Regions from separate parts of the Allobosea sp. GW823-FHT02B03 genome, predicted to be linked through region 4. Evidence: riboswitches for the same ligand, from Rfam matches in the RefSeq annotation. Region 4 holds a riboswitch; each other region holds the start of a gene.
What was found. A riboswitch is a leader RNA that binds a small molecule or an ion and turns the genes downstream of it on or off. The one in region 4 is predicted to bind cobalamin.
Positions count from the first base shown of each region.

Region 1: another riboswitch for cobalamin. It lies ahead of AC1REK_RS25890 (ribonucleoside-diphosphate reductase subunit alpha); the one in region 4 lies ahead of AC1REK_RS23245 (CbtB domain-containing protein).
Region 2: another riboswitch for cobalamin. It lies ahead of AC1REK_RS18845 (ABC transporter substrate-binding protein); the one in region 4 lies ahead of AC1REK_RS23245 (CbtB domain-containing protein).
Region 3: another riboswitch for cobalamin. It lies ahead of AC1REK_RS25475 (TonB-dependent receptor plug domain-containing protein); the one in region 4 lies ahead of AC1REK_RS23245 (CbtB domain-containing protein).

Region 1 covers NZ_JBXAJY010000008.1:255,471-262,912, reverse strand. Annotated here, with positions in the region: gene AC1REK_RS25895 (TonB-dependent hemoglobin/transferrin/lactoferrin family receptor) at 1-1,676, opposite strand, end outside; cobalamin riboswitch at 1,949-2,149, shown strand; gene AC1REK_RS25890 (ribonucleoside-diphosphate reductase subunit alpha) at 2,262-5,177, shown strand; gene AC1REK_RS25885 (ribonucleotide-diphosphate reductase subunit beta) at 5,302-6,429, shown strand; partial or broken gene AC1REK_RS25880 (IS3 family transposase) at 6,766-7,095, shown strand; gene AC1REK_RS25875 (hypothetical protein) at 7,377-7,442, shown strand, end outside.
Region 2 covers NZ_JBXAJY010000005.1:365,369-372,810, reverse strand. Annotated here, with positions in the region: gene AC1REK_RS18865 (FAD-dependent oxidoreductase) at 1-674, opposite strand, end outside; gene AC1REK_RS18860 (2Fe-2S iron-sulfur cluster-binding protein) at 667-930, opposite strand; gene AC1REK_RS18855 (NAD(P)/FAD-dependent oxidoreductase) at 927-2,084, opposite strand; gene AC1REK_RS18850 (LysR family transcriptional regulator) at 2,244-3,152, shown strand; cobalamin riboswitch at 3,172-3,383, shown strand; gene AC1REK_RS18845 (ABC transporter substrate-binding protein) at 3,658-4,683, shown strand; gene AC1REK_RS18840 (FecCD family ABC transporter permease) at 4,680-5,717, shown strand; gene AC1REK_RS18835 (ABC transporter ATP-binding protein) at 5,714-6,502, shown strand; gene AC1REK_RS18830 (class I SAM-dependent methyltransferase) at 6,499-7,155, shown strand; gene AC1REK_RS18825 (catechol 2,3-dioxygenase) at 7,186-7,442, opposite strand, start outside.
Region 3 covers NZ_JBXAJY010000008.1:160,407-167,848, reverse strand. Annotated here, with positions in the region: gene AC1REK_RS25495 (DUF6925 family protein) at 1-802, opposite strand, end outside; gene AC1REK_RS25490 (ABC transporter ATP-binding protein) at 799-1,593, opposite strand; gene AC1REK_RS25485 (FecCD family ABC transporter permease) at 1,593-2,618, opposite strand; gene AC1REK_RS25480 (ABC transporter substrate-binding protein) at 2,615-3,505, opposite strand; gene AC1REK_RS25475 (TonB-dependent receptor plug domain-containing protein) at 3,502-5,442, opposite strand; cobalamin riboswitch at 5,568-5,768, opposite strand; gene blh (bifunctional sulfur transferase/dioxygenase Blh) at 5,888-7,186, shown strand; gene bigR (sulfite-sensing transcriptional repressor BigR) at 7,193-7,442, shown strand, end outside.
Region 4 covers NZ_JBXAJY010000007.1:90,764-98,205, forward strand. Annotated here, with positions in the region: gene AC1REK_RS23220 (DMT family transporter) at 1-19, shown strand, start outside; gene cobD (threonine-phosphate decarboxylase CobD) at 21-1,037, opposite strand; gene cbiB (adenosylcobinamide-phosphate synthase CbiB) at 1,021-2,001, shown strand; gene cobO (cob(I)yrinic acid a,c-diamide adenosyltransferase) at 1,998-2,609, opposite strand; gene cobU (bifunctional adenosylcobinamide kinase/adenosylcobinamide-phosphate guanylyltransferase) at 2,622-3,134, opposite strand; cobalamin riboswitch at 3,256-3,437, shown strand; gene AC1REK_RS23245 (CbtB domain-containing protein) at 3,476-3,649, shown strand; gene AC1REK_RS23250 (CbtA family protein) at 3,662-4,417, shown strand; gene AC1REK_RS23255 (DUF1636 family protein) at 4,466-4,891, shown strand; gene cobW (cobalamin biosynthesis protein CobW) at 4,888-5,937, shown strand; gene cobN (cobaltochelatase subunit CobN) at 6,000-7,442, shown strand, end outside.

The DNA of each region.
Region 1 (7,442 bases), on a different contig from region 4:
GCGAAGCGGCCGCGCAGGCCGGCCTCGTAGGACTTGACGGTCTCCGGCTTGAGATCGGGGTTCGGGATCAGGTTCTGGTTGCCGAAGGGCAGCGAGGTGTAGAGCTGCTGCGCCGTCGGCATCTTGAAGCCCTGAGCGTAGCGGGCATAGAGCGAATAGGTGTCGTCGAGCCTGAAGAGCGTCCCGACCTGCGGGATCAGCTTGTGGGAATCGATGTCGCGCGGTTCCTTGCCCGGCACGATCACATAGCCGGCCCCGATGCTCGGCTCGATCTTGTAGTTGGCGTAGCGAACGCCCGGCGTGATCGTCCAACGGCCGTTCAGCAGCTCGATCTCGTCCTGCAGGAAGAAGTCGTAGCGCGTGGTGGTCGCATTGGCGAAGTTGAAGCCGCCGGCGATCGTCGTGGTGGTGACGCCGGTCGTCATGTTCCGGACGTCGTCGCGACGCTCATAGTCGGTGTTGGTGATGTCGCCCTGGAAGCCGTAGGTCAGCTTGTGGAAGGTCGAGCCCAGCGCGAAGCTCGACTTGGCCTCGATGTCGAGCTGCGAGAACTTCTCGGAGTAGTCGAGGATCCCGCGCGTGTAGCGCTGCTGGCCATTCGCCAGTGTCTGAAGCCGCTTATTGGTCATCTCGCGCTTCTGCGGCGAGAAGGACGCCTGCCAGCGGATCGAGTCCAGGAAACTGGCGCCGACATCCCACTGATGCTCGAGGGCGATGCGCTGGCGCGACTTCACCTCGTCCCGCACATAAGGACCGTTGCGGGTGCCCAGGCTGACGACATTGTAGTCCCACAGCTGGTTCACGCTCGAAGAGTTGTCGAAATACTCCCCGGTCAGCTTGAAGGTGTGGTCGGTCGTCGGTTTGAAGACCAGCTTGCCGAACGCGTTCCACACCGTGCTGTCGAGCGGATTCAGCGTGTCGCAGCCGATATAGCGCAGGCTCGGCACCGGGCAGCCCCAGCGGCCGCCATTGGCGCGGGCACGGCTGAGCTTGGCTTCCTGCGCGGTCGTGTGGCTCAGTCCGACGATGGCCTCGAGCGTCGGCGTCAGCCTGAACGCTGCGGTTCCGGTCTTGGTGAAAGCGCGGTTGAAGCTGTCGTAGTTTGCATCGAGCTTGACCGCGTAGGGCTTGTCCTTGCCCTTGAGCAGATCCTGTGGGTCGAGCGTACGGAACGAGACGATGCCGCCGAGGGCATCCGCGCCCCAAAGCACCGAGCCCGGTCCGCGCACGATCTCGACGCTCTTCAGGAAGGGCATGTCGACGAAGTTGCGGTTGCCGTCGGTGATGCGCTCGATCACGCGCGATCCGTCGACCTGCATCTGCACGCGGTTGCCGCCGACGCCGCGGATGTTGAAGCCTTCGTAGTTGCCGAAGGGGTCCGTCCCGCTGGTGATGCGGTTGACGCTGACGCCGGGCTGGTAGCGCACGAGATCCTGGATGTCGCGGGTCATGCGCTCTTCGAGTTCCGTGCGCGGAATGACCGTGACGTTACCCGGAACATCCAGCGCCAACTTCTCGCCGCGCGTGGCCGTCACGGTGATCTGGTCGAGGGAAATCGTCCCGGCCTGCGTGCCAGCAGGCGCGGTTTCCCCGACAGACTGGGCATGAGATATCGCGATCGGCGACGCCGAAAAAAGCAGTGTCGCGATTAGGTATAGATTGTAATTGTTCTTCATAGCAGTGACCCAGCCCAAAGATGCGGCTGTCTACTATGTGATTCTGGATCTTCGCAAATAGATTCATTTTTCCTAGGGCAATAAATAACTGGTTAAATTCTAAATTTAGCGTTCCGTTTGTATTGATTATCTATTTTAATTATCTGAAGTTTGGTTTGTTGCTGTAGAAATTCTAATCTAAATGCGCTCGAGATTTGACCCGCGCTCGAAATGACAGGCCCCTCCGACGGCTTGCTGACGTGCGATGGATTGACAACGGTGACGCGCGTGCCACTAGATATAGTGGTCACGGTCTCTCGAATCACCGGTTCGAGAGCTAAGAGGGAAGCCGGTGGAACACCGGCGCTGCCCCCGCAACTGTAAGCGGCGAGTTCGCGTCCATCCGTAAGTCACTGGGGTCGAAAGGCTCTGGGAAGACGGGACGAGAGCTATGACCCGCGAGCCAGGAGACCTGCCGCGACCTCGTTGAACGTCCTCGGGCGGGGTGTCCCGGTGGTGCGCTTGGCAGGTCGCGGCCTTGTGGTGCCGCGTGCCTTCTCGACGCAACCGCTCTGGCCTTTGCCCCCAACATTTGGGGTTGATGCCATGTCTCTTTCTCTTGAAGCCGAGCGGCCGGTTGCCGTTTCTCCGGCCGCCGATCTCGCGGTCACCAGGGCACCCGGCAATGAACCCGGCTACCAGGTTATTCGCCGTAACGGCGCGGTCACGCCGTTCGATCCATCGAAGATCTCGGTCGCGCTGACCAAGGCGTTTCTCGCCGTCGAGGGCTCGAACGCTGCTGCCTCGCGTCGCATCCACGAAGCCGTCGCGGAGATGACCGAGCAGGTCGTGGCGGGACTGACCCGCCGGGCCGCGAACGGCCGCACCTTCCATATCGAGGACGTCCAGGATCAGGTCGAGCTCGCGCTGATGCGCGGAGAGCATCACAAGGTCGCTCGCGCCTATGTGCTCTATCGCGAGGAGCGAGCCCGGGAGCGGGCCAGGGCGGTTGCCGAGATGCAGCCGGCGACCGCTTTGGCACCAGCATCCCACATGAAGCTTGCTGACGGCACGATGGTGCCGCTCGACGCTGCTCGCCTGGAGAAGGTCGTGCGCGAGGCCTGCGCGGGTCTCGACGGCGTCTCGGCCGAGCCGATCCTGACGGAAGCGCGCCGCAACCTCTATGACGGCATCTCGCTCGACGAACTGGCGCTGGCGCCGATCCTGGCCGCGCGTACGCTGATCGAGAGCGAGCCGAACTACGCCAAGGTCTCGGCCCGCCTTCTGCTCGACAAGCTCCGTCGCGAGGCGCTGAGCTTCGTCCATGGCCATGCCGAGCAGGCGACGCAGGAAGAGATGGCAGCCGGCTATGGCGAGTATTTCGCGGCCTATCTCAAGACCGGCATCGCCAACGAGCTGATCGACCCCGAACTCGGCCGCTTCGACATCGCCCGCATCGCCGCCGCTCTGAAGCCCGAGCGCGATTTCCAGTTCGACTATTTAGGCTTCCAGACGCTCTATGACCGCTATTTCCTGCATGTGCGCGGCAACCGCTTCGAGCTGCCGCAGGCCTTCTTCATGCGCGTCGCCATGGGCCTTAGCCTTCGCGAGATCGACCGCGAGGCGCGGACGATCGAGTTCTACGACCTGCTCTCGTCCTTCGACTTCATGGCCTCGACGCCGACGCTGTTCAACTCGGGCACGCTGCGTCCGCAGCTCTCCTCCTGCTTCCTGACGACGGTTGCCGACGATCTCGACGGCATCTTCAAGGCGGTGAAGGACAATGCGCTGCTGGCCAAATACTCGGGCGGGCTCGGCAATGACTGGACGCCGGTGCGAGGCCTCGGCGCCCATATCAAGGGCACCAATGGCGAGAGCCAGGGCGTCGTGCCCTTCCTGAAAGTCGCCAACGACACGGCGATCGCGGTCAACCAGGGCGGCAAGCGCAAGGGTGCGGTCTGCGCCTATCTCGAGACCTGGCATGTCGACATCGAGGAGTTCCTCGACCTTCGCAAGAACACCGGCGACGACCGCCGCCGCACCCATGACATGAACACGGCGAACTGGATCCCCGACCTGTTCATGCAGCGCGTCGAGGCCGGCGCCGACTGGACGCTGTTCTCGCCCGACGAGGTGCCGGACCTGCATGACCTCTATGGCAAGCCCTTCAAGACGGCCTACGAGGCCTATGAGGCCAAGGCTGCGGCCGGCCAGATCAAGGTCTTCAAGCGCGTGAAGGCGCTCGATCTCTGGCGGCGCATGCTGACCATGCTGTTCGAGACCGGGCATCCCTGGATCACCTTCAAGGATGCCTGCAATCTGCGCTCGCCGCAGCAGCATGCCGGCGTGGTGCATTCCTCGAACCTCTGCACGGAGATCACGCTCAACACCTCGGCCGACGAGGTCGCGGTCTGCAATCTGGGCTCGGTCAACCTGGCCGCGCATGTGACTGCGAACGGCCTCGATCAGGCGCGGCTGGCGCGGACCGTGAAGACCGCGATGCGGATGCTCGACAACGTCGTCGACATCAATTTCTACACGATCCCGGAGGCGCGCCGCTCGAACCTGCGCCACCGCCCGGTCGGCCTCGGCCTGATGGGCTTCCAGGATGCACTCCAGACCCTGCGCCTGCCGGCGGCGTCTGAGGAGGCGGTCGCCTTCGCCGACAACTCCATGGAGGCGATCAGCTTCCATGCGATCTCGGCCTCGGTCGGTCTCGCCGCCGAGCGCGGCCGCTATCCGAGCTTCGAGGGTTCGCTCTGGTCGAAGGGCATCCTGCCGATCGACTCGCTCGATATCCTCTCGGAGTCCCGCGATGGCGATGTCGAGCTGGACCGCTCCGCGACGCTGGATTGGGAAGGGCTGCGCGAGCGGGTGAAGACCACCGGCATGCGCAACTCCAACACGATGGCGATCGCGCCGACCGCGACGATCTCCAACATCGTCGGCGTCTCGCAGTCGATCGAGCCGTCCTACAGCCAGCTTTACGTCAAGGCGAACATGTCGGGCGACTTCACCGTGGTGAACGCCGGGCTCGTGCACGACCTCAAGGCGAGGGGGCTCTGGGACGAGGTGATGGTCTCCGACCTCAAGTATTACGACGGCAAGGTGAGCCAGATCGACCGCGTTCCCGCCGATCTGAAAGCGCTTTATGCGACCTCCTTCGAGATCCCGACGGAGTGGCTGATCCGCGCTGCGGCGCGCCGGCAGAAATGGATCGACCAGGGCCAGTCGCTCAACCTCTACATGGCCCAGCCTTCCGGCCGGAAGCTCGACGAGGCTTATCGGCTCGCCTGGCGGCTGGGCCTGAAGACGACCTATTACCTGCGCGCCTTGTCGGCGACCCATGTCGAGAAATCGACCCTGAAGGGGACCGACGGCAAGCTCAACGCGGTCTCGGCCACCGTGCCGGTCGCTGCCAAGACGGCCGCGCCGATCATCGTCGACATCCCGCTGGAAAACGGCATGGCCGTGCCCAATGCCTGCTCGCTCGACGATCCGACCTGCGAAGCCTGTCAGTAACAACCGCTGTCATTCTCCATCGCGCAACGCCGGAGAGGACATTCGCAGGGAACCCTCTCCTGGAAGGAGAGGGTTCCCTGCGCCTGCATCTTCACGCTTTCACGTTTCAAGAATGGAACATCCCATGCTCGACTGGTCCGACACCAAGCCGGCGACCCCGGCCAATCTTGCCATCCTCACCAACCCGACGCCTGCCTCAGACGCCACTGGCCTCGGCGAGATCGACCGCAATGGCGGGCGCGTCACCGTCGACGAGAAGCGCATGATCAATGCGCGCGCCGACGTGAACCAGCTCCTGCCGCTCAAGTACAAATGGGCCTGGGAGAAGTACCTCTCGGGCTGCAACAATCACTGGATGCCGACCGAGGTCTCGATGCAGGCCGACATCGCGCTGTGGAAGTCGAAGGACGGGCTTTCCGAGGACGAGCGGCGCATGCTCAAGCGCAATCTCGGCTTCTTCGCTGCGTCCGAGAGCCTCGTCGCCAACAACATCGTGCTGGCGATCTACCGCCACCTGACCAACCCCGAATGCCGGCAGTACCTGCTGCGCCAGGCCTTCGAGGAGGCGATCCACACGCACACCTTCCAGTACATCGTCGAGAGCCTCGGCCTCGACGAGGGCGAACTGTTCAACATGTATCGCGAGGTGCCTTCGATCACCGACAAGGCGGCCTGGGCGCTGAAGCACACCCAGAGCATCGAGAATCCGGCGTTCCGCACCGGCACGCCCGAGAACGATCAGGCCCTGCTGCGCGACCTGATCACCTTCTACGTGATCTTCGAGGGCATGTGGTTCTACACCGGCTTCGCGCAGATCCTCTCGCTCGGCCGGCGCAACAAGATGGTCGGCATCGCCGAGCAGTACCAGTACATCCTGCGCGACGAGTCGATCCATCTCAACTTCGGCATCGACGTGATCAACCAGATCAAGATCGAGAACCCGCATCTCTGGACGAAAGCCTTCCAGGACGAGGTCCGCGGCATGATCCGCGATGCGGCCGAGCTGGAGGCAGCCTATGGCCGCGACACGATGCCGAGGGGCTTCCTGGGCCTGAACGCGGCACTCTGCGAGCAGTACATGCACTTCATCGCCAATCGCCGCTGCGCCCAGCTCGGGCTGACGCCTGTTTTCGCCGAGACCGAGAACCCGTTCCCCTGGATGAGCGAGGCGATGGACCTCAAGAAGGAGAAGAACTTCTTCGAGACCCGCGTCATCGAATACCAGAACGGCGGCGCCCTGAGCTGGGAGTAGTGCACTGCGCGCCCGCCTGGGATGTCGGCTTGTGGGCGAAAGGCAAACTTCTGCTTGTGGCGCGATGGAGTTGGAGTTGACCCGGTTTTGTGGACACCCTTGACGTCATTTTCTGGAGTGTCCGATGCCACGTTTTCGATCCGTGTACCCGCCGGAGTTCCGGCGGCAGATGGTCGAGTTGGTTTGATCCGGGCGAACGCCTGAAGAGCTGTCGCGGGAATTCGAGCCAACAGCGCGATCCATCGCGAAACTGGGTCCGTCGGGCTGATTGCGACGCCTGCAAGCGCAGTGACGGTGCGACGACGGCCGAGCGCGAGGAACTAATCCGCCTGCGCCGTGAGAACCAGCGCCTGCGGCAGGAGCGCGATATCCTGTCAAAGGCGGCAGCCTGGTTCGCGCGGGAGAGCAAGGCGAACCCGAACGGATTTTCTTAGTTGTGAGCGCGCACCCGCCGTGTTCACGATCAAGACCATAGCCCGTGTCTTCAAGGTCTCCGCATCAGGCTATTATGCCTGGCGCGGCAGACCTGCCTCGGCACGGGCGACAGCCGACCTCGATCTCACCCGGAAGATCCGCACGATCCATGCGGCCTCGCGCAAAACCTATGGCGCACCGCGGATCCATGCCGAGCTCAAGGCCGAGGGAGTGGGCATGGCAAGAAGCGTGCCCCGCCTGATGGGCGAGCGGGCTCGTCGGCCCCAGCCGACGGCGAGGGATCACGACAACGAAGGGCGCGCCCGCGCATCGGCCGGCGAACGGTCTGGTCCGGAGGAGGTTCGCTGCTTCGCGCGGCCCTTCGGGTCTTTGTCGAGAAGCCGAACGAACTGTGGGTGGCCGATATCACCTTCGTGCCCACGCTCTCCGGCTTCCTGTTCCTGGCCGTCGTCATGGATGCCTGGTCGCGCCGGATTGTCGGATGAGTCTTCTCTGCCGACCTTAAGACGCGGGTGGCCCCCGATACGCTCGACATGGCGCTCGCGGCACGCACGCCCGAGAACGTCATCCACCATAGT
Region 2 (7,442 bases), on a different contig from region 4:
CTGCCACTGCGATAGGGCACGCGCTTCAAGGCGAGCGCGGCGGCATAGGCGGCCGCTTCGGCGAGCTGCGGCCCGGCCGTCATCAGGCCGGCCAGAGCTTTCGGCTTCTGCCATGGCCTTCCGCGCTCCAGCACGGCGAGCGGCGGGTTGCCGGCGCGGGCGAGCTGGGCAGCGACGGCGAGCAGCAGCGGGCCACTGCCGGCAACGACGATCGGACCTTCCGGCGGCCGGCCGGTTTCCTTGAGCAGGACCTGGGCGCCGCCCGCGCTCATTACGCCCGGCAGCTCCCACCCCTCGAACGGGTGGATCCTCTCGACCGCCCCCACCGCGACGATCGCTGCCCGGACGCGGCGCGCAAAGACCTGACCCACCCTGCGATCCTCGAAGAGGAAGCGCCCCGCGCCATCGACGCCGAGGAAGACGGTCGAGGTCCGCAGCTCGATCTGCCCCGCCGCCCGGTCGAGGCGCGAAGCCAGTTCCGCCCAGTTGCGCTGGTGCCGAGCCGGCCCCCTCCAGATCTCCGGCGCACCGGGAGCCGGCTGACGATGGATGGCGCCGCCGAGCCGGTCGCGCTGCTCTATCAGCAGCACCCGCAGACCGGCTTCCGCCAGGGTCACGGCCGCAGCGACGCCCGCAGGCCCGCCGCCGACGACAAGGACCGGTAGCTCAGTCATGGTGCAGTCCGATGCCGGGCTGGGGGGCAAGGCGCATTCCGGAACGCGCCGGCGTCAGGCAGGCTTCGACGGGCCCCTCGCCCGCAATCGCGACGACGCAGGCCTGGCAGGCGCCAATGCCACAGAACACGCGGCCACGCACGGCTCCGCCCTCGGGGCCGAGATCGGCGATGCCGGCGCGCAGCAGCGCCGCGGCGATGCTCTCGCCCGGACGGAAGGAAACCGGGCGGTCGATCCAATAGAAGCAGGGGTTCATGCCAGGGCCTCGACGGCGGCGAAGCGCTGGGGCGAGAGCAGGGAAAGATCGACGCCCGGCGCCTGGCCGAGGATCATCCGGGCAGCGCTGGCGCCCATGAACGGGCCGAGGCAGATGCCGTCGCCCTCGAAGCCGGTGGCGACCGTGACGCCGCCGAGATGCGGATGCGGGCCGATGATCGGCAGGCCGTCGCGCGAAGCGGTGCGGACACCGGCAAAGGTCCGCAGCACGCGGCGCTCGCGAAGCGGCGGATAGAGATCGAGCGCATCCCGCAGGATCGCCGAGATCGTCACGGCGTCGGTCGTCTGGTCGGCGCGGTGGTCCTCGCGGCTGCCGCCGATCAGGAACTGGCCAGTGACCAAGGGATCGATGACGAGGCCGATATGGGCGTTATCACGGACTATGCCGCGCTTGGCGGCTAGATAGGAGGCCGCCATCAGATGGCCGTCGATCGCTGGCCGGCCGGCGGCGGCGCGGTCGGTCACGACCATCTGGCCCTTCCGCGGGATCAGGACATCGCCGAGACCGAGCAGGCCGACCGAGCCGATCCCGGCGGCGACGAGGACGGCGTCGGCCGCCAGAAGCTCGCCGCGGATCGCGACCCCGACGGCCTGCCCACCCCGCATGACGATTTCGGAGACGGGCGCATTGCGCCGAACCGCGACGCTGCTCCGCTGCAGCAGGCGCTGGGTGATCTCGTAACCGAGCGCGTGGCCGTCATCGGGGATTTCGAGGGCGAAGCAGACGCCGTCGCCGAGGCCCGGAATGCGCGCCAGCAGCGTCGGCCGGTCGACATCGAGCACGCGCTCGCCGGCGGCGGCAAGATCGGCGCCGTGCTCGGCGACGAGATCAGCTTCGAGCGGCGTACGGGCGACCAGGAAGGTCGAGCGGCGATGGAACAGACCGCGCAGCAATCCATCCGCCTCGCAGCTTCCATAGAAGGCGCGAGCATGGCGGGCGAGGTCCATCATCGGCCCGGGCTTCTTGCTCGCGACCGAGACCGCGCCGTCTGAAGCGCCGGTCGCGCCGGCCGCCGGACCGGAGGCATCGAGCAGCGTGACCCGCGCCCCGGCCGCCGCCAGGAAATGCGCGGCGGCGGCGCCGACGATTCCGGCGCCGATCACGGCGACATGGAGGGAAGGAGAGCGGGCCATGCGAGGCGACGGGGCGTCCTGAAAAGCGATGCGCGACCCTCGGTCGCTTCGCCTTTCGGGTCGATCCAAATGATCCGCCCCGACTTGCGCCATTGTTTGAAAGTGGCGGAAGGCCGCCGCCTATGGATATGAGTGGGGCTCCCCGCCGCGGAACGAGCCATGCGCGAAGCCAATCTGACGCTGATCCAGACCTTCTTCATCGTCGCGCGCGACGGCTCCTATTCGGCCGCGGCCCGCAAGCTGGGGATGAGCTACCAGTCCGCCGCCAACCATGTCCGCCGGCTCGAACAGGTGCTGGAGGAGCGCCTCGTCCTCTCAGAGCAGGGCGCCAAGACGGTGACGCTGACGCCGCGCGGGCGCAGCCTCTACAAGCTCCTGCTGCCGGAGCTCGACACGGTCCTGGCGAGGCTCGACCGCACGCTCGACAAGGAGCGGCCGGTGCTGCGCATCGGCCTGCCGCAGGCGATCTTCTACTATCTGCTGCCGCCGATCCTGGCCCGGTTCCGGGAACTCTTCCCACAGGTCGAAATCCTCGCCTATGAGCGCGACACCTCCCTGCCCGAGATGATCAAGGATGGCAGCCTCGATCTGTGCATCACCGAACGCTATTTCGGTGACCCCAACGTGCCGCAGCATCTGGTCTGCACCTATCGGCCGGCACTGGTCTTCCCCACCGCCTGGGGCGCGGCGCCGGCACCGGGCGAGATTCGGGAATGGGCGCAGGGGCGCCCCTTCGTGACCTATGAGCCCGGCCAGCTGCTGCGCAACCTCGCCATCGACTATCTGCGCCCCGACGGGTCGGAGATGGAGATCGCGATCTCGACCTCCGGCAGCTCGAGCGTGAAGCGCTGCGTCGAGGCCGGGATCGGCTTCGCGATCATTCCCGCCTGGTGCCTCGATGGCAGCGAGACCAGCATCGCCGGACTCGAGATCGCCGAGTTGCCGGAGATCCCGATCTATTTCGGCGAAGCGAGCTTCCTCGCCCGCAACCCTTATGTCGTGACGCTTCGCCAGCTCTGCGGCAACCTGATGCAGACGGCGTCCGGCCCGCAGATCCCGGCCGCTTGACGCCGCTTCGCGCCGATCTATGGTCTGGCCCGATCATGGTTCTCCAGGCGTCACGCCCTGGAGCTAAGAGGGAATTCGGTGAGGCGCGCAGCGCCGAGGCCGAGGCTGCCCCCGCAACTGTAAGCGGCGAGCTCTCCACCCATCGTCCACTGGCGCTCCGGTGCCGGGAAGGCCGGGCGGAGCCAGCATCGACCCGCGAGCCAGGAGACCTGCCCTGATCATCGGAAGGTCTTTCGGGCGGGGTGCTCCGGAGGGTTGCGGACAAGCGCGGGACGAGGATCCCGCCGCTCCGTCGCAATCGCCTGCTTCCCGCCTTCATCTCGGGGAGCGATGAATCCAGATGCCCATCTCTACGAGCGCCGCCGGCGCCTTTACTCGCACCAGCTTGACAGGTCGCGGCGCAGCCCTCTATCAGTTTTGTTATAACATTACATATCAGTTCAAGTCGCGCCGGCTTGGCTCATGCCTCGGCGCTGGCCGTTCTCTCCCGCCTTCGAAGGGTTTCATGCACATGGTCCAGCGTTTCTCTCTCCCGCTGGCCCTGGCTGCCGGCCTGTGCCTCGCTTCCGGCGCGCAGGCCGCGCCGACGCAGTATCCGCTGGCGCTGGAGAACTGCAGGGAGACCATCACCTTCAACCAGGCGCCGAAGCGCGTGGTCGCCGTCGGCCAGACGCAGACCGAGATCCTCTACGCGCTCGGCCTGGGCGACCGCGTCGTCGGCACCGCCGTCTGGTTCAGCCCGGTCGCCAAGCCTTATGAGGCGGTGAACGCCAAGGTGAAGCGGCTCGCCGACAATGATCCCAGCTTCGAGGCGGTCGTCGCCCAGGAGCCCGACCTCGTCACCGCGATGTTCGAATGGCATATCGGGCCGAACGGCATCGTCGGGAAGCGCGACCAGTTCGCCAAGGTCAAGGTACCGACCTACGTTTCCCCGACCGACTGCGTCGGCAAGGACAATTCCGGCCCCGGCGACGGCGTGCGGACCAAGATGTTCTCGATGGAGCTGGTCTACCAGAACATCCGCGAATTCGGCGCAATCTTCGACGTGTCCGACCGCGCCGAGGCCCTGATCGCCGAGCTGAAGGCACGCGAGGAGAAGGCGGTGCAGTCGGTTGCCGGGATGAAGGCGCGGGACGTGCCTGTCGCCGTCTGGTTCTCCAGCAAGGACATCAAGGGCGATGCCTTCATCGCCGGCAAGAACGGCGTGCCGGCCTATATCCTGTCGAAGCTCGGGGCCCGCAACGTCATCACCACCAATGAGGAATGGCCGCTGGTCGGCTGGGAGAGCATCGCCGCCGCGAACCCCGCCGTGATCGTCGTCGTCAAGATGGACCGCCGGCGCTTTCCCGCCGACGATATCGATCTCAAGCTCAACTTCCTCAAGACCGACCCGGTGGCGAGCAAGCTCGATGCCGTCAAGCAGGACAGGATCGTGGTGATGGATGTCGGCGCGACGCGCGCCGGGCTCGACACCGTCGACGGCATCGAGGCGCTGGCACGCGGCATCGAGCGCTTCGGCCTGGCGCGGTGAGCCACTACCCCGTCCAGCCGAACTGGCCGGCGCGGATCGGCATCGCGTTCGCAGCGCTCGCCGCGCTGGTCTTCGCCATCGCGCTCGCCGTAACTATCGGCGAGATGCGGATTCCGTTGGGGACCGCCTTCCAGGCGCTTGGCAACGGGCTGTTCGATCTCGGCTATCCGGTCAGCGCGATCCAGCAGGGCGTGATCTTCGACTACCGGCTGAGCCGGGCGCTGCTGGCCGGGCTGTGCGGCGGCGCGCTGGCGCTGTCGGGCGCGATCCTGCAGGCGCTGCTGCGCAACCCGCTGGCCGAGCCCTATATCCTCGGCATCTCGGCCGGCGCCTCGACGGGCGCTGTGGCAGTGATGATCCTCGGCTTCGGCGGAGCGGTGCTGACCGTCTCCGGCGGCGCCTTTCTCGGCTCGGTCGCGGCGCTGCTGATCGTCGCGCTGCTGGCCGCCGGCGCCGGCGGGGCGAGCGACCGCGTCATCCTCGCCGGGGTCGCCGGCTCGCAGCTCTTCAACGCCGCCACGGCGACGATCGTCACGACGCTCGCCAGCGCCGAGCAGGCGCGCGGCGTGATGTTCTGGCTGCTCGGCAATTTCGGCGGCGTGCGCTGGCCGGACGTCTTCGTCGCGACGCCGGTCGCACTCGCCGGCTTCGCGATCTGCATGCTGCACGCCAAGGCGCTCGACGCCTTCGCCTTCGGGGCGGACGCCGCCGCCTCGCTCGGCGTCGCGGTGACGCGCGTGCGCATCATCCTCTTCGCGGTGACCGCGGTGATGACCGCGACCATGGTCAGCATCGTCGGCACGATCGGCTTCGTCGGCCTCGTCATCCCGCATGCCGCCCGTTTCCTGGTCGGCCCCGGCCATGCCCGCCTGCTGCCAGTCTGCCTCGTGATCGGCGCGATCTTCATGATCCTCGCCGATATCCTCTCGCGCATCCTGGTGCCGCAGCAGATCCTGCCGATCGGCGTCGTCACCGCCCTGGTCGGCGCGCCCGCCTTCGCCATCATCCTCTATCGCGCCAGGCGGCCGGCATGACGCTGTCGGCACGCGACGTTTCCTGGGGCACATCCGGGCGGATGATCGTCGGCGGCGTGACGCTCGAAGCCGCGCCCGGCAAGATCCTCGGCCTGATCGGGCCCAACGGCTCCGGCAAGTCGAGCCTGCTGCGGCTGCTCTGCCGGCTGCGCAATGTCTCGTCCGGCGTGGTCGAGCTCGATGGCCGCGATATCGGGCAGGTGTCGCGGCGCGAGCTCGCCCGCCGCCTCGCCTTCGTCGAGCAGCAGGCGACGACCGAGATCCAGCTCTGCGTCTGCGACGTCGTCCGCCTCGGCCGCACCCCGCATCGCGGCGCCCTCGCCTCCTGGAGCGCGGCCGACGAGCAGGCGGTCGATGCGGCACTGACGCGGGTCGGCATGAACGAACGGCACGACCAGCTCTGGCACACGCTCTCGGGTGGCGAGCGCCAGCGCGTGCATATCGCGCGGGCTTTGGCGCAGACGCCGAGCGAGCTCATCCTCGACGAGCCCACCAACCATCTCGACATCCAGCACCAGCTCTCGATCCTGACGCTGGTCCGCCGGCTCGGCGTGACCTGCATCGTCGCCCTGCACGATCTCAACCTCGCGGCGCTGTTCTGCGACGAGATCGCGCTGCTGCACGAAGGCCGGCTGGTCGCCTCCGGCACGCCCGAGACCGTGCTGACCGAGGAGACGATCCGGCGGGTCTTCGGCGTCGCGGTCAGGATCGGCGCCACCGCTTCCGGCCGGCGCCATATCGAATACCTCGTCGACCCCGACTGCTATGGAGAGGCCGCGCCATGACCGCTTCCGACGTACAGCATGCCGTGACCGGCTACTGGACCGCGCGCGCACCGAAATTCGACGGCGTCGCCTCGCATGTCGCCCAGGCCGCGCTCTGGCAGGAGGTCCTGGAAGCAGCCTTCGCCGCAAAGCAGCCGCTCGACGTCGTCGATCTCGGCACCGGCACGGGCGCCTGCGCGCTGGTCGCGGCCTCGCTCGGCCATCGCGTGCGTGCCTATGACGGTGCGGAGGGCATGCTCGCCGTGGCGCGGGCCGCCGCGGAGGCTCAGGGCCTTGCCGTCGACTTCATCGCCGAGACGCTGCAGGACGCGGCGATCGCGCCGGGCTCGGCCGATATCGTAACGCTGCGCAATGTGCTGTGGACGCTGGAGCAGCCGATGGCGGCGCTGCGCAAGGCTCGCGACATCCTGCGCCCGGGCGGACGGGTCGTGATCTCGGACGGGCTCTGGTCGGTCGCGCCGCAATACCGCTCGACCTATCCGGCCGACATTGCCGCCCGCCTGCCGCTGCATGACGGGCTGACCGAGGACAAGGCGCGGCAGATGCTGGACGAGGCCGGCTTCGGCCCGGCCACCTCCTGGCAACATCTCTTCCCGGCTCCGCCCTATCCCGGCGACGTGCCGATGTTCGTGCTGTCTGCGATGCGGCCCTGAAGGCCGCACCGGGGAGCGCCGCCCTTTCCCTCAGTGGCCCGCTGCCGGAACCGGCGGCGTGCCATGGGTGTGGAAGCTCTCGATGGTCTTCAGTCCCCAGGCCTGGCCCTTCTTCCGCTCCTCCTCCGTCCAGGTGACGGTCTGCCAGTCCGGATCGAGGATCAGGCGCGCGCCGGCATTGGCGATCTCGACGCGATTGCCGGCGGGTTCGTAGACATAGAGGAAGAAGGTCTGCTGCACTGCGTGCTTGTGCGGGCCAGTCTCGATGTAGACGCCGTTCTCGAGGA
Region 3 (7,442 bases), on a different contig from region 4:
ACTTCAGGGCGAGCAGCCGGACATCGCCGTATTCGTCGAGCATCGCCTGGAAGGCGTCATGGGCCTGCTGGTCCCAGGGCTGGCGACGGCCGAGCGCGTCCTTGAGCGGATGGGCCGGCACGAGATGGGCGCAGGGCACGAAACCGTCGGGCACCGGCTCGGTCGCCGCATGGGTGCGCCCCGAGCGCAGCAGCTTCGGCAGGACATGGGTGTGCGGGCCTTCGGGGCTTTTGCCATCGGCCGGCGGGATCGGCTGGTAGACTTCGCAGCGGCCGAAGCGCGCCATGAAGACGCGATGCGGCCCGGCCGTGACGATCGCGCCCATGGCGGGATTGCCGGGCTCGAACAGCGAGCGCCCGGCGGCGGAGCGCAACACGCCGATCAGGCTGGGATCGGCGGTTCGGATGCAGATGTCGGCCTGCAGCGTGCCGAGCCCCATGTCGAACAGGATGCCGTCGCGGTCCTGCGGCCGGAGCGCCTCGCTGTCGGGGCCGAGCTCGGTCAGGGCCGTACGGCGGTTCATGGCGCAGGCATCGGCCGGCAGGCAGAGCGCGATGCGGTGGCTCCAGCTCTGGCCGATCGCGGTCTCGGAGGCAAAGAGCCGGACGGCGGAGAGATCGCCGAAACCGACGCCGCCACGCGCCGTGGTCGCGGCGAGCCGGCCGTGCTCGTCGGTCAGCACGAAAGCCTCGTCCGGGTCGCGCTGGAACTCGGCGATCGCGCCGAAGGTACCGAGATTCCATTGCGAGCTCTGCGTCCGCAACTGCTCACGGATGAAGCCGGTGATGTCGCTCTTCGTCATGAGAATGTCTCGTCTTTGCGGGGGATCGCTCGCCAGGGCAGGGCATAGGGCTGGCCGTCATGTTCGCCGCGCGCGACCTCGATGCCGAAGGCCCGGGCGAGATTGGCGTCGCCGAGGACGGAATCGGGGGAGCCGTCCGCGAGCACGCGGCCCTGATCGAGCAGGACGAGACGGTCGCAGAAGCGCCCGGCGAGGCTGAGATCGTGCAGAACGACGACCACGCCGGCGCCGGCATGCGCGGTGCGCCGCAGCAGCGCCATCGCCTCGAGCTGGTGCAGCGGGTCGAGCCCGGCGAGCGGCTCGTCCGCCAGCAGCATCGGGGCTTCGACCGCGAGCGCCCGCGCCAGCAGGACGCGCATGCGCTCGCCGCCCGAGAGGCTGTCGAGCGTGCGCTCGGCGAAGGCGGTGACATCGGCGGCGTCCATGGCGCGCGCGATCGCGGCCCGGTCGGACGGTCCGAGATCGGCGAAGGGGCGGCGATGCGGCAGCCGGCCGAGCGCGACCACGGCGCCTGCGCGCAGCTGCCAGTGCACCGTGCCGCCCTGGGCGAGGAAGGCGATGCGCTGCGCCAGCGTCTGGCGTCCGAGCGCCTTGGCGGTGAGCCCGTCATAGCGCACCGAGCCGGCCTCGGCCGCAAGCAGGTCGGCGAGCACGCGCAGCAAGGTCGTCTTGCCAGCGCCGTTCGGGCCGATCAGGCCGACCATCTCGCCGGCTCGCAAGGTCAGGTCGATGCCGCGCAGCACCGGCTTGCCGCCAAGGCTGACCGCGATGTTCCTGGCTTCGATCTGCATCACGCCGCCCTCCGCATCCGCTGGATCAGGCTGAACAGGAAGGGCGCGCCGATCAGCGCGGTGACCACGCCGAGCTTGAGCTCGGGCCGGATCGGCATCAGCCGCAGGGCGGTGTCGGCGGCGAGCGTCAGGATCGCGCCGCCGAGGCCCGAGACCAACAGCAGCCGGCCGGGCCGGTGCCCGACGAGCGGCCGCAGCAGATGCGGCACGACGAGCCCGACGAAGCCGATCGCCCCGGTGACGGCGACGGAGGCGCCGACCGCGAGCGCGGCGCCGCCGATCAGCCGGGCGCGCAACCAACCGAGATCGAAGCCGAGGCTGCGGGCGGTATCCTCGCCGAGGGTAAGCCCGTCGAGGGCGGTGGCGCTGGAGAGCAGCAGCGCCCAGCCGAGCAGCATCAGGGGCAGCACCAGCCAGACATGGGCTATGCTGCGGTCGGCAAGCGAGCCCATCAGCCAGAAGACGATCTCCAGCGCCGCATAGGGATTCGGCGCGAGGTTGAGCGCGAGCGAGGTCATGGCGCCGGCAAAGCTGTTGATCGCGACGCCGGCGAGGATCAGCGCCATGGTGCCGGCGCCGCGCCCGTTCAGGGCGTAGAGCAGGAGCGTCGCCAGCATGGCGCCGGCAATGCCCCCGAGCGGCAAGGCGAGCAGGAAGGCGCCGGCGAAGCCGGAATAGAACACCACGACCGCGCCGAAGGCGGCTGCGCTGGAAATGCCGAGCAGGCCGGGCTCGGCCAGCGGGTTGCGCAGCACGCCCTGCATCGCGGCGCCCGCCAGGCCGAGGCTGAAGCCGACGAGCGCCCCGAGCAAAGCGCGCGGCAGGCGCAGCTCGACGAGGACCAGCGCCGGCAAGCTGGGGCGGCCGGCCAGCCAATCGGAGAAGGCCGCGCCGAGGTCGAGTTCTGCATAGCCGATGGCGACCGAGAGCGCGGTCATGGCGACGAGCAGGGCGGTCAGCAGCGCGACCAGCAAGCGGTAGCGGCTGCGACTTTCCGCGGCGATGGCCGTGGTGGCGGGGTTCACGGGCCGCTCCTGCGGTTGCGCGGCGCGGCGGCCGCGTCGATCAGCAATTCGATGGCGTCGATGACCGCCGGCCCGGCGCAGGTCCAGAGCCTGGAGGGCAAGGCGACAAGCCGCAGCCGGTCGCCGAGCCTGCCGATCAGGGGATGGTTCAGGACCTCATGGGCGAGCGAGGGCGGGCCACCCTCGGTGGTGTTGAGGATCAGGATGTCGGCCTCGCCGAGTGCGACGGTCTCCAGCGCGATCTGGCCGTAATTGTCGATGCCGAGCTCGGCGGCGAGATTGACGAAGCCCGCCTTGGTCAGGATCTCGTCGACCAGCGAGCCGCGCCCCACGGTGAAGCCGTTCGGCCGCAGGACCAGCGCCTTGGGCCGCTCCTCGCCGATGCGCCGGGCCAACCCGGCAAGCCTTGCGTCGATCTCGCCGATCAGGGCTTCGCCGCGCGCTGGCTCGCCGAGCAGCGCGGCCATTTCGGCGATCTGGGCCTTGACCCCGGCGAGGTCGCGCGGCACGCCGAACTCCTTCACCGGCGCGCCGACGCGCTTCAGCAACGCGACGGTGTTGCGCGTGGTGAAGCTGCCGGCGATGACGAGATCGGGCCGGAAGGCCAGCAACTCCTCGACGAGGCCGTGATTGGCCGGGATCCGGCGGGCCGCCTGCGCCATGTTGGCGTTGCGCGGGTCCTGCGAGAGCCAGGTCACCGAGGCGATCGCGCCGGGGGCGGCGAGGCGCAGGACGAGCTCGTCTGTGCACATGTTGAGCGAGACGATGCGGGACGGCTTGGCCGTAGGCTCGGCGGCGAAGCCTAGGCCCGGCGCGGCCAGCACGGCGTAGGCCAGCAGGAGGGCGGCGCCGCGAAGCACACGCTGCAGGGCCGCCCCCTGTCTCACAGGCTCACCCGCAGGCCGCCGAAGGCGCTGAGGCCGGGGACGAGGAAGCCGACCGGGTTCTCGTAGCGCTTGTCGAACAGGTTATCGACGCGGCCGAAGACGGTGAGCTTCTCGCTCGCCTTATACTCGGCGGCGATGTTGACGATGGCGGCGCCCGGAGCGCGCATCCGCGAGATCGAGAAGTCGCGGTTTCCGTCGACGCGGTCCCCGACATAGATCAGCGTCGCCGAGAGGTTGAGGTTCTCGATCGGCACCCAGTTGGCGGTCAGGCTCGCCTTGTGCCGCGGCCGGCGCAGCAGCTCCTGGTTGGCGGTCTCGTCCTTGGCGAGGGTGAAGGTGTAGTCGGCCCGGATCTTGAATTGCGGGCTCAGCTCGAGTGCGACGAAGCTCTCGACGCCCTTGGTCTGGGCTCGCCCGATATTGGTGTAGGAGGTCCGGGCGGCGTTGGTCAGGATCAGGTTGTCGATGTCGTTGTGGAACCAGGTCGCGCCGATCTGGAGCTTGTTGTCGAGCAGGGGCTGCTCGAATCCGATGTCGTAGCCGCGGCTTTCCTCCGGCTTGAGGTTGGGATTGCCGTAGAAATTATAGGCCGGCCGGGAATCGCTGAAGCGCTGGCTCAGCGTCGGCGCCTTGAAGCCGGTGCCATAGCTCGCCTTCAGCTTGGTCTCCGTGCCCGGGACGATGAAGGTCGGCGCCAGCCGGTAGGTGGTGTGGCCGCCGAAGGCCTCGTCCTCGTCGCGGCGGATGTTCGCGACGGTGAAGAAGCGCTCGCTCCAGCTCGACTGCAATTCGAGAAAGGCGCCGGTATTGCCGTTCGAGGCGGTGAGCGAGCGCGATTCCAGCCGCTCGTTCTCGTATTGCAGCCCCATCACCAGCATCTGGCCCTCCATCAGCTTGAGGTCGCCGCGCCAGTCGTACTTCGTCCGCTCGCCGAGATTGTCGGTCGGCAGGCCGAGAATGCCGGCGGCGTTCGGAGAGCGGTTGGAGCGATCCTGGTTGGTGTAGGCGATGCCGAAGCGATTGACGAAGCGGCCGTCGAACGGGTCGAAGACCAGTTCGCCGCGGGTGAAGGCCTGCTTGTAGCTCTGGCTCGAGCGGTAGGCGTTCGGCACGCTCGGAAAGCCGGAATCGCCGGTCGAGAGTAGGTAGCCATCGGAATAGCGGCCGACCCAGTTGAGGCTCAGCGTGTCGGTGAGCTTGAAGCCGAGGCGGGCGGAGTAGTTCCAGTTGTCATAGGAATTCGGGTTGATGCGGCGCCCGGGCGGAACGAGGTTCGGCGGCGTCACCGGCGTCGAGTCGGACTTCAGATGGGCGATGTTGAAGGCGTAGTTGAAGCGGTCGTCGCCGCCGCTCAGGCCGAAAGCCTGGTTGAAGGTGCCGTAGGAGCCTGCCTCGGCCGAGGCGGTGAGCTTGGGCGGGCCCTCGCCGCGCTTGGTGGTGATCGAGATCACGCCGCCGAGCGCATCGGCGCCATAGAGACCGCTCTGCGGGCCGCGCAGCACCTCGATGCGCTCGATGTCGTTGGTCAGCATCGAGCCGAAATCGAAGGAGCGGTTCGGCGTCGAGGGGTCGTTGGCATCGATGCCGTCGATCAGCACCTTGACGTGGTTCGAGTTGGTGCCGCGCATGAACACCGAGGTCTGGCCGCCGGGGCCGCCGATCTGGACGATGTTGAGGCCCGGCACGGCGGCGAGCACCTGCGGCAGGGTCCGGCGCTGCTCGCGCTGGATCTGACCGGCGGTGATGACGGTGACGGAGCTCGCGACCTCGCGCGCCGGAGTCGGCGTGCCCGTGGCACTGACCACGACCTCGTCGAGCCGAATGGTTTCAGGATCTGCTTGAGCCCTGACGGCAAGGGGATTCAGCGATGTGCCGGCGAGCAGCAGGCAGGCGAGCGGCAAGGGGCCGCGCAGGGCGGTCTGGGGGAAGGGGAGCACGGAAGAAACCTCGGGCGGTCAACGTTGTGGCACGTCACCGCGAACGCGATCTCCCGCCCGCACCCGAAAAAAGGGCAGCGTGCAAGTGAACCAGCGATCGAAACACCCCGTCCGAACGTGTTCGCGTGTGACCACGACTGACGGCAGGTCTCCTGGCTCGCGGGTCAGCGCCTTCTCACCGCCTTCCCAGGGCCGAGGTCCCAGTGGCGTATGGCGAAAAGGCTCGCCGCTTACAGTTGCGGGGGCAGCCGCAGCATGGGGTGGCGCGCCACCCGCACTGCGTTCCCTTTTGATCCCGTGAGGGAACCGTCGCGTTTACGAGTAGGGCGGGAATGAGGCGCCGTCAACGCCGGCCGCGAGGCGCGGGGATGCCCGAGGCGCCTTGCAGCTCATCAATATATATTATATGTAAATGTATATTGAAATCCAAACGACAGGGCCCGCCATGAAAATCGTCGAGATCTCGGAGAAGCTTTCGGTCGCTGGCCAGCCTGCTCTCGCCGATTTCAAGCCCCTCGCGGCGCAGGGCTTCAAGGCGATCGTCAACGACCGTCCCGATGGCGAGGAGCCGGGCCAGCCGGGCTCGGCCGCGGAGAGGCAGGCTGCGGCCGAGGCCGGGATGGCCTACAGCTTCGTGCCGGTGACCGGGGCGACCATTACCCGCTCCGATGTCGCGGCTTTCCAGGCGGCGCTCGCCGCGGCGCCGGGGCCGGTGCTGGCGCATTGCAAGGGCGGCACGCGGGCGCTGACCCTGCATGTGCTGGGCGAGGTTCTGGATGGGCGGATGAACGCCGAAGAGGTTCCGGGTTTCGGCGCGCGCTTCGGCTTCGACCTTGCCGGTGCAAAAGCCTGGCTCGACCGCGAGAGCGGCCGCAGCCCGCAGGTCAAGGGCTTCTACGAGCCGCGCAGCGGTAGCGTCCAGTACGTCGTCACCGACCCTGCGACCGCGTGCTGCGCCATTATCGACCCCGTGCTCGACTTCGACGAGAAGTCCGGCGCGACCGCGACCGCCAGCGCCGATGCCATCCTCGCCTATGTCGAGAAGCAGGGCCTCACGGTCGAGTGGATTCTCGACACGCACCCACATGCCGACCATTTCTCCGCCGCCGCCTATCTGAAGGCGAAGACCGGCGCGCCGACGGCGATCGGCGCCGAGGTCGTCGCGGTGCAGCGTCTCTGGAAGGATTTCTACAACTGGCCGGATTTCCCGGCCGACGCCTCGCAATGGGACAGGGTTTTTGCCGGGGGCGAGCGCTTCAAGCTGGGATCGCTCGACGTCAGCGTGCTGTTCTCGCCGGGCCACACCCTGGCCTCGGTCAGCTATCTGATCGGCGATGCCGCGTTCATCCATGACACGCTGTTCATGCCGGATTCCGGCACGGCGCGGGCGGATTTTCCCGGCGGCAGCGCGAGGGCGCTCTGGGCCTCGATCGAGGCCATCCTCGCCTTGCCCGACGAGATGCGGCTGTTCACCGGCCATGATTACCGCCCGGGCGGCCGGGCGGCGCGCTGGGAGAGCACGGTCGGCGAGCAGAAGCGGGCGAACCCGCATGTCGCCGGCCAGGACGAAGCGTCCTTCGTCGCGCTGCGCCAGGCGCGCGACAGGACGCTGCCGATGCCGAAGCTGATTCTCCACGCCCTTCAGGTGAACATCAATGGCGGCCGGCTGCCGGAACCGGAGGGCAATGGCCGGCGCTATCTCAAGATCCCGCTCGATGCGCTGCCGGGCGCGGTCTGGGGCTGAGACGCGATGACGATGCAAGCCGAACAGCCGAACACCAGGGCCGAGCTCGCGGCCAGGGCCGAGGAGGTCGCCGAGCTTTTGCGCACCCTCGCCAACCGCAACCGGCTGATGCTGGTCTGCACCCTGGTCGAAGGCGAATACGCGGTCGGCCAGCTCGAGGAGATGCTCGGCATCCGCCAGCCGACGCTGTCGCAGCAGCTGACCGTGCTGCGCGAGGCGGGACTGGTCGAGACGCGCCGCGACGCCAAGCAGGTCT
Region 4 (7,442 bases):
CGCGGCAAAATCGGCCTGAATCAGGCGAGCACCTCAGCCAGCCGCACCCATCCCGCCTCGTCGCCCGGCAAGCCGAAGCGCAGGCGCGACGGATCGGACTGAAAGCGCCTGACATAGATGCCGGCGCGCCCGAGCCGCGCGAAGAGCTGCGGCGCATCGGGCGTCTCGAGCAGGCGATAGAGCGCCGTGCCACCGACGACGCGACCACGCCTGGCGAGCAAAGCGTCGAGCCGGCGCGCATCATCGCCCCGCTCCCGCTCCTGCGCCGCGAGCCAGCCGGCATCGGCGAGCGCCTGCGCGCCGATTTCGAGTGCGGGTCCCGCCACAGCCCAGGGGCCGAGCATGCCGCGCAGCGCCTCGACATGCCTCGCCTCGCCGATCGCGAAGCCGAGCCGCAGGCCCGCCAGCCCGTAGGCCTTGCCGAAGGAACGCAGCACAAGAGCGCCCTCCGGCAAGGCCGGCACCAGGCTGATTCCCGGCTGGAAATCAGCGAAGGCCTCGTCGATCACCAGCAGGCCGCCACGGGCCGCAAGCTCCGCTGCCAGGGCCGTCAGCGCCGCAAGGCCGAGGGCGCGGCCATCGGGATTGTTGGGATTGACCACGACCACGACATTGGCCCCGCCGGCCTCGGCGAGATCGGCGATCTCGCGGACCTCGCAGCCGGCCTTGCGCCAGGCCAGCGCGTGCTCGCCATAGGTCGGCCCGAGCACGGCGACGCGCGCCTGCGGCGCGAGGCGCGGCAAGAGCTCGATCAGGATCTGCGTGCCGGGGGCCGCGACCACGCCACTTTCCGGCCGGACGCGATAGGCGCTGCGCGCGGCCGCCAACAGCGCCGCCTCTTCGCGCGCGCCGGGCAGGCGCTGCCACAGGCTTAACGGCAGCGCCGGAAGCGGATAGGGGAAAGGATTGATACCGGTCGAGAGATCGATCCAGGGCTCCGGCGCATTGGGAAACAGCGCCTTGGCCGTGGCGAGATCGCCGCCATGCCAGATCGCCTCTCCCGCCCCAGCCCCGTCCGCCATGATCTTCCCCGACACCTTGCCGCTGCTCCTCGCCGCCCTGCTGATCGAAGCGGCGCTCGGCTATCCGGCGCGCTTGTACGCATGGATCGGCCATCCCGTCACCTGGATCGGGGCGCTGATCGCATCGCTGAACCGAGGACTGAACCGCGAGAGCGCCGCCTTCGCCGCAAGGCGCCTCGCCGGCATCGTCGCGCTCGCCATCCTGCTCTGCGCGACGCTGGCGGCGAGCCTTGTCCTGGTCTGGCTCTGCCGCCTGGCCGGAGCCTTTGCGCTGCTGCCGCTCGCTTTGCTGGCCTCGACATTGCTGGCGCAGCGCAGCCTCTACGAACATGTCGCCGCCGTCGCCGAAGGTCTCGAAAACGGCGGACTGCCGGGCGGGCGCAAGGCGGTTTCAATGATCGTCGGGCGGGATCCGGAAAGCCTCGACGAGGCCGGCGTGGCGCGGGCCGCGATCGAGAGCCTGTCCGAGAATTTCTCCGATGGCATCGTCGCACCGGCCTTCTGGCTCGGTGTCGGCGGGTTGCCGGGTGCGGCGCTCTACAAGGCGATCAACACCGCAGATTCGATGATCGGTCACAAATCGCCGCGATACTTCGCCTTCGGCTGGGCGGCGGCGCGGCTCGACGATCTCGTCAACCTGCCGGCCTCGCGACTGACCGCGCTGCTGCTGATCGGCGCCGCGGCGCTCGACCGGCAGGCCGATGCTTCCGCCGCCTGGCGCGCCGTGCGCCGCGATGCGAGGCGCCACCGCTCGCCCAATGCCGGCTGGCCGGAGGCGGCGATGGCCGGAGCGCTCGGGCTTCGGCTCGCCGGGCCGCGCGTCTATGGCGCCGTCAGGGTCGATGATGGCTGGATGGGCGACGGCCGGGCCGAGGCGACGGCAGCGGACATCAGAAGGGCGCTCGTACTCTACCGGAAAGCCTGTCTGCTGCTCTGGGGGCTGGCGGGGCTTGGAAGCCTTGCCGCCATCGTCCTCTAGAACTCGATCCCTTCCTGCGCCTTCACCCCGGCGGCGAAGTGGTGCTTCACCAGCGTCATCTCGGTGACGAGATCGGCGGCCTCGATCAGCTCCGGCTTGGCGTTGCGGCCGGTGACGACGATGTGGAGATCGGGCCGGCGGGCCTGCAGCGCGGCGACGACCTCGGCGAGTGGCAGATAGTCGTAGCGCAAGGCGATGTTGAGCTCGTCCAGCACCAGAAGCCTGATGCCCTCGTCGGCCATCAGCTCTTTCGCTTTCTCAAAAGCTCTTGTCGCCGCCGCGATGTCGCGCGCCTTGTCCTGCGTCTCCCAGGTGAAGCCTTCGCCCATCGAATGCCAGGAGACCTGATCGCCGAAGGCGTCCAGCGCCTTGCGCTCGCCGGTCGACCAGGCGCCCTTGATGAACTGGACGACGCCGATCCGCCAGCCATGGCCGAGCGCCCGCAGGATCAGGCCGAAGGCGGCGGTCGACTTGCCCTTGCCGGGGCCGGTGTTGACGATCAGCAGGCCCTTTTCGAGCGTCTTGCCGGCGACCTCGGCATCCTGGACCGCTTTGCGCTTTTCCATCTTCGCCTTGTGACGGGCGGCTTCGGCGTCATCGATCGTCATGGCTTTTCTCTGCTACTTCACCTGCATGGGCAGACCGGCGACCATGAAGACCACGCGTTCCGCCTGACTCGCAAGCCGCTGGTGCAGGCGCCCCGCCTCGTCGCGGAAGCGGCGGGCGAGCGCATTCTCCGGCACGATGCCGAGGCCGACCTCGTTCGAGACCAGCACGATCGGGCCCTGCGCCTCGCGGCAGGCCGCCATGAGTTCGCCGGTCGCGATGGCGATGTCGCGCTCGGCCAGGATGAGATTGGTCAGCCAGAGCGTCAGGCAGTCGACCAGCACGGGCTGCCCCGACGGTACCGCACGCAACGCCTCGGGCAACGCCATCGGCGCGTCGACCGTCCGCCAGTCCTGCGAGCGTCGGGCGCGGTGCTCGGCGATCCGCGCGCGCATCTCGTCGTCATAGGCCTGGGCGGTGGCGATGTAGACCCAGGGCGCCGGCAGGGCCTCGATCAGCGTCTCGGCATGCCGGCTCTTGCCGGAGCGGGCGCCGCCGAGGACGAGGGTGAGCGAGGGAAGGGTCATGCCTGCGGTCTCCGCGTCAGGCTCGGGCGCAGGCCCGCGCATCTCGTTCAGGAGATTCCCGGCTCTCCGCTTCGCTGCGACCGAGAATGACGGCACTGCATTGCACAGCGCCCGCCGGATGGCTAATGATCCTGCGGACGGTGCCTCGGCGACGAGGTGAAAAGGGAACGCGGTGCGATACCGCGGCTGCCCCCGCAACTGTAAGCGGCGCGTCCTGCGCCATCGGCCACTGGGTTTCCCCGGGAAGGCGGAGCAGGACATCAAGCCGCGAGCCAGGAGACCTGCCGTCTTTCGATGTCGTCCAACAGGCTGCCGGTGGGGTGGCCAGGAAGTGAACCAAGATGAATACGGCTACCGTCTCCAGCCAGGCCAGCGTCTCCGAACGCGCGAAAGCCGTCGCTGCCGCACTGATCCTCGGCTTCGTGCTGGTCTACACCGTCGGCTTCGCGGCCTCCGCGAATGTCCACAACGCGGCGCATGACGCCCGCCACGGCCTCGCCTTCCCCTGCCACTGACGGGGAAGCATCATGGTCACTCGTGTTCTCACGGTCAGTCTTCTGGCCGGGCTTCTGGCTGGGCTGCTGATCTCGGCGCTCCAGCACGTCACCACGACGCCGCTGATCCTCAAGGCGGAAACCTATGAGGCAGCGCTGCGCGCGCAGCCTGCACCGACGCTCGCCGCCTTCAACGGCGAAGCCCGCATCCACCTCGCGCACAACAATCCGGCCGCCGGTGCCGAGCATACCGGCGAGCATGAATGGAAGCCGCAGGACGGCTTCCAGCGCACCGCCTTCACCAGCCTGGTGACGATCGGCACCGCGATCGGCTTCGCCGCCCTGCTGCTCGCCGGCATGATCGCGGCCAATGAGCGGATCGATGAACGTCGGGCGCTGGCCTGGGCCGTCTGCGGCTTCCTCGCCTTCGGGCTCGCCCCGGCGATGGGGCTCGCGCCGGAACTGCCTGGCGCCGCCGCGGCCGAATTGCAGCACCGGCAGCTCTGGTGGCTGATGACCGCCGCCGTCACCGCCGGCGCGCTCTTCGTCTTCCTGCGGGTCGAAGCCTCCTGGGCAAGGGCGCTCGCCGTGCTCGCCTTGCTGCTGCCGCATCTGATCGGTGCGCCGCATCCGGTCGCGCCGGAGAGCAAGGTCCCGGCCGAGATCGCGGCGCATTTCGCGGCGCTCTCGCTCGCCATCCAGGCCGCGCTCTGGCTCGCCACCGGCTTCGCCGTCGGCGTGCTTTGGCCCTGGGCCACGCGCCGCAGCGCCGCCACCGCGGCGGCCTGACGCCTCGCGCGGCCGGAAACGGCCGCGCCAGCCCAAGGAAGTACTCTCATGCTCGAAGGCGATCTCGCCCTCGCGACCGTCGCCCGGCAGGAGCCGGGCTGCACCATCCATGTCTGCACCGTCTGCCGGCGCCAGCGCGCGGATCTGCCTGATGGCTTCGACCAGCCGGGCATCGCTCTCGCGGCGGCGCTCGGCGAACGCATGGCCAGCAGCGGCATCGCCGTCGTCCCGGTCGAATGCCTCGCCGTCTGCAAGCGGCCCTGCACCATCGCGCTCGCCGCCGATGGCAAATGGACCTATCTGATCGGTGACCTCGACACCGACAGCCATCTCGACGAGATCGCCGGCGCGGCGGAGAGCTTTGCCGCCAGCGCCAACGGTATCGTTCCCTGGAAGGAAAGACCCGCCTCGTTCCGCAAGGGCGTGGTCGCGCGCGTGCCTCCTCTGCCGCGCCAGCAAGGATCAAACGAATGAACGCTCCGCAGAACCCCGCGCTCGGCAAGGTGCCGTGCACGATCATCACCGGCTTCCTCGGCGCCGGGAAGACCACCCTCGTCCGCCACCTCCTCGAGAATGCCGGCGGCAAGCGCCTCGCCGTGCTCGTCAACGAATTCGGCGATCTCGGCTTCGACGGCTCCTTCATCGCCGGCTGCGGCATCGAGGGCTGCTCGGAGGAGGACATCGTCGAACTGCCGAATGGCTGCATCTGCTGCACCGTCGCCGATGACTTCGTGCCGGCGCTGGAGAAGCTGCTCGACCGGCCGAACCCGCCGCAGCACATCCTGATCGAGACCTCGGGCCTCGCCCTGCCGAAGCCGCTGGTCCAGGCCTTCAATTGGCCGGCGATCCGCTCACGCGTCACCGTCGATGGCGTGATCGCCGTGGTCGACGGGCCGGCCGTCGCCGAGGGTCAGTTCGCCGACGATCCCGAAGCCCTGAAGGCGCAGGCGGCTCAGGACCAGTCAGTCGACCACGACAACCCGCTGGAGGAGGTCTTCGAGGACCAGATCCTTTGCGCCGACCTGATCCTGCTCAACAAGAGCGACCTCGTCGATGCGGAAGGGCGCGAGCGCGTCAAGGCCGAGATCGCCGAGCATCTGCCCAAGGCGATCAAGGTGGTCGAGACCGCCCATGGCAAGGTCGAGCCGGCCCTGATCATCGGGCTGGGCGCCGCTGCAGAAGCCGATCTCGCAGCGCGCCCCTCGCATCATGGCGAGGGCGCGGACCACGACCATGACGATTTCGACAGCGTCGCCCTGCCGCTGGCCGAGGCCACCTCGCCGGAGGAACTGGTCGCCCGCCTCGCCAAGGCCGCCGAGGCCGAAGGCGTGCTGCGCCTGAAGGGTTTCGCCGCCGTCCCGGGCAAGCGGATGCGGCTCGTGGTGCAAGGTGTCGGCCGGCGCATCGGTCACCATTACGACCGCGCCTGGGAGGCTGACGAGGCCCGTGACGGCAGGCTCGTCGTGATCGGCCTCAAGGGTTTCGACCGGCAGGCCGTGGAAGCCGCCCTCAAGGGCTGATATCGACGCTGGCCGGCAGGCTTCCTTGAGCCTTCCGGCCAGCGTGTTCAGAAAGTGATGCGATGCATCTGCTTCCGACCAGCGAGGTGAGGCTCGACGACGGTGAGGACGCCGTCGACCTCGCCTTGCCGCCGGGAGACATCATCGTCCTCTCCTTCAGCGACAGCGATCTTTCGGCGGTGGCGGCCGCTGCCGATAGCGGCCTCGCCATCCGCCTCGTGCCCCTGCGGCGCTTCAAGCATCCGCTCTCGATCGACATGCTGATCGAAAAGACGCTGAGCCGCTCGCGCTTCGTGCTGCTGCGCTGCCTTGGCGGGCTCGACAGCTGGCGCTACGGCATCGAGCAGGTCGGCGCCGCCTGCCGGCAGAACGGCGTGGCGCTCGCCGTGCTGCCCGGCGACGACCGGGAGGATGAACGGCTGGCCGACCATGGCACGGTGCCGCCGGCGCTCGCAGCAGCGCTGCTCGGCTATTTCCATGCCGGCGGCGGCTCCGAGAACATGCGGCGGCTGCTGGGGCGGATCGATGGCTATCTCGCCGCGCTGCCCTCATCCGACCCGGCTTCGCCGGGCCACCTTCTTCCCCGAGGGGAGAAGGACGAAGCGGCACTGGCAGCCCCCTTCTCCCCTTGGGGGAGAAGGTCCCGGCAGGGGGATGAGGGCCCGCGCGACCTTGCTCCAATCGCCCTCCCCACGCTCTTTGCCCTGGGCCCCAACGCCACGCCCAAACCCTGGCGTGACGCGCTCGCCACGCTGCCGGCCGACGCCCCGCTGGTCCCCATCCTCGTCTACCGTTCCGGCGTCGCCGCCGGCGACACGGCGATGGTCGAGGCGATCTCCACGGCTCTCGCCGCACGCGGCCTCGCCCCGCTTCCGCTCGCCCTGACCAGTCTCAAGGACGAGGCCGTCGCAGCCGGGCTCGCCGGGCTGATCGCTGCACGCAAGCCGGCCCTGATCGTCACCACCACCGCCTTCTCGGCGCGCGAGGGCGAGGGCTTCGTGCTCGACGCCGCCGATTGCCCGATATTGCAGGCCGTCCCGGTCGGCAGCCTCCGCGATGCCTGGGAAGCCTCGCCGCGCGGACTTTCCGCCGCCGACCTAGCCATGCAGGCGGCGCTGCCGGAGTTCGACGGCAGGCTTGGCGCGATCCCCGTTGCCTTCAAGCAGGAGATCGCCGATCCAGCGACCGGCCTGACATTGCGGCGGCTCGCACCTGATGCCGACGGCATCGCGGCGCTCGCCGATCTCGCGGCGAACTGGGTCGCGCTCGGCCGCAAGCCGCACAGCGAGCGCCAAATCGCGCTGGTGATGTCCGACTATCCCGCACGCGGCGGCCGCGCCGGGTTCGCTGTCGGGCTCGATACGCCTGCGAGCGCACTGGCGATCCGGGAACTGCTGGGCGAAGCGGGCTATGATATCGGTCCATCTCCCCTCGACGCCGTCGTCCCGGGCGACCGCAGGGAGACCCGGGATCCATGCCTGAGCCCCTCCGCCAAAGGTCCAGGC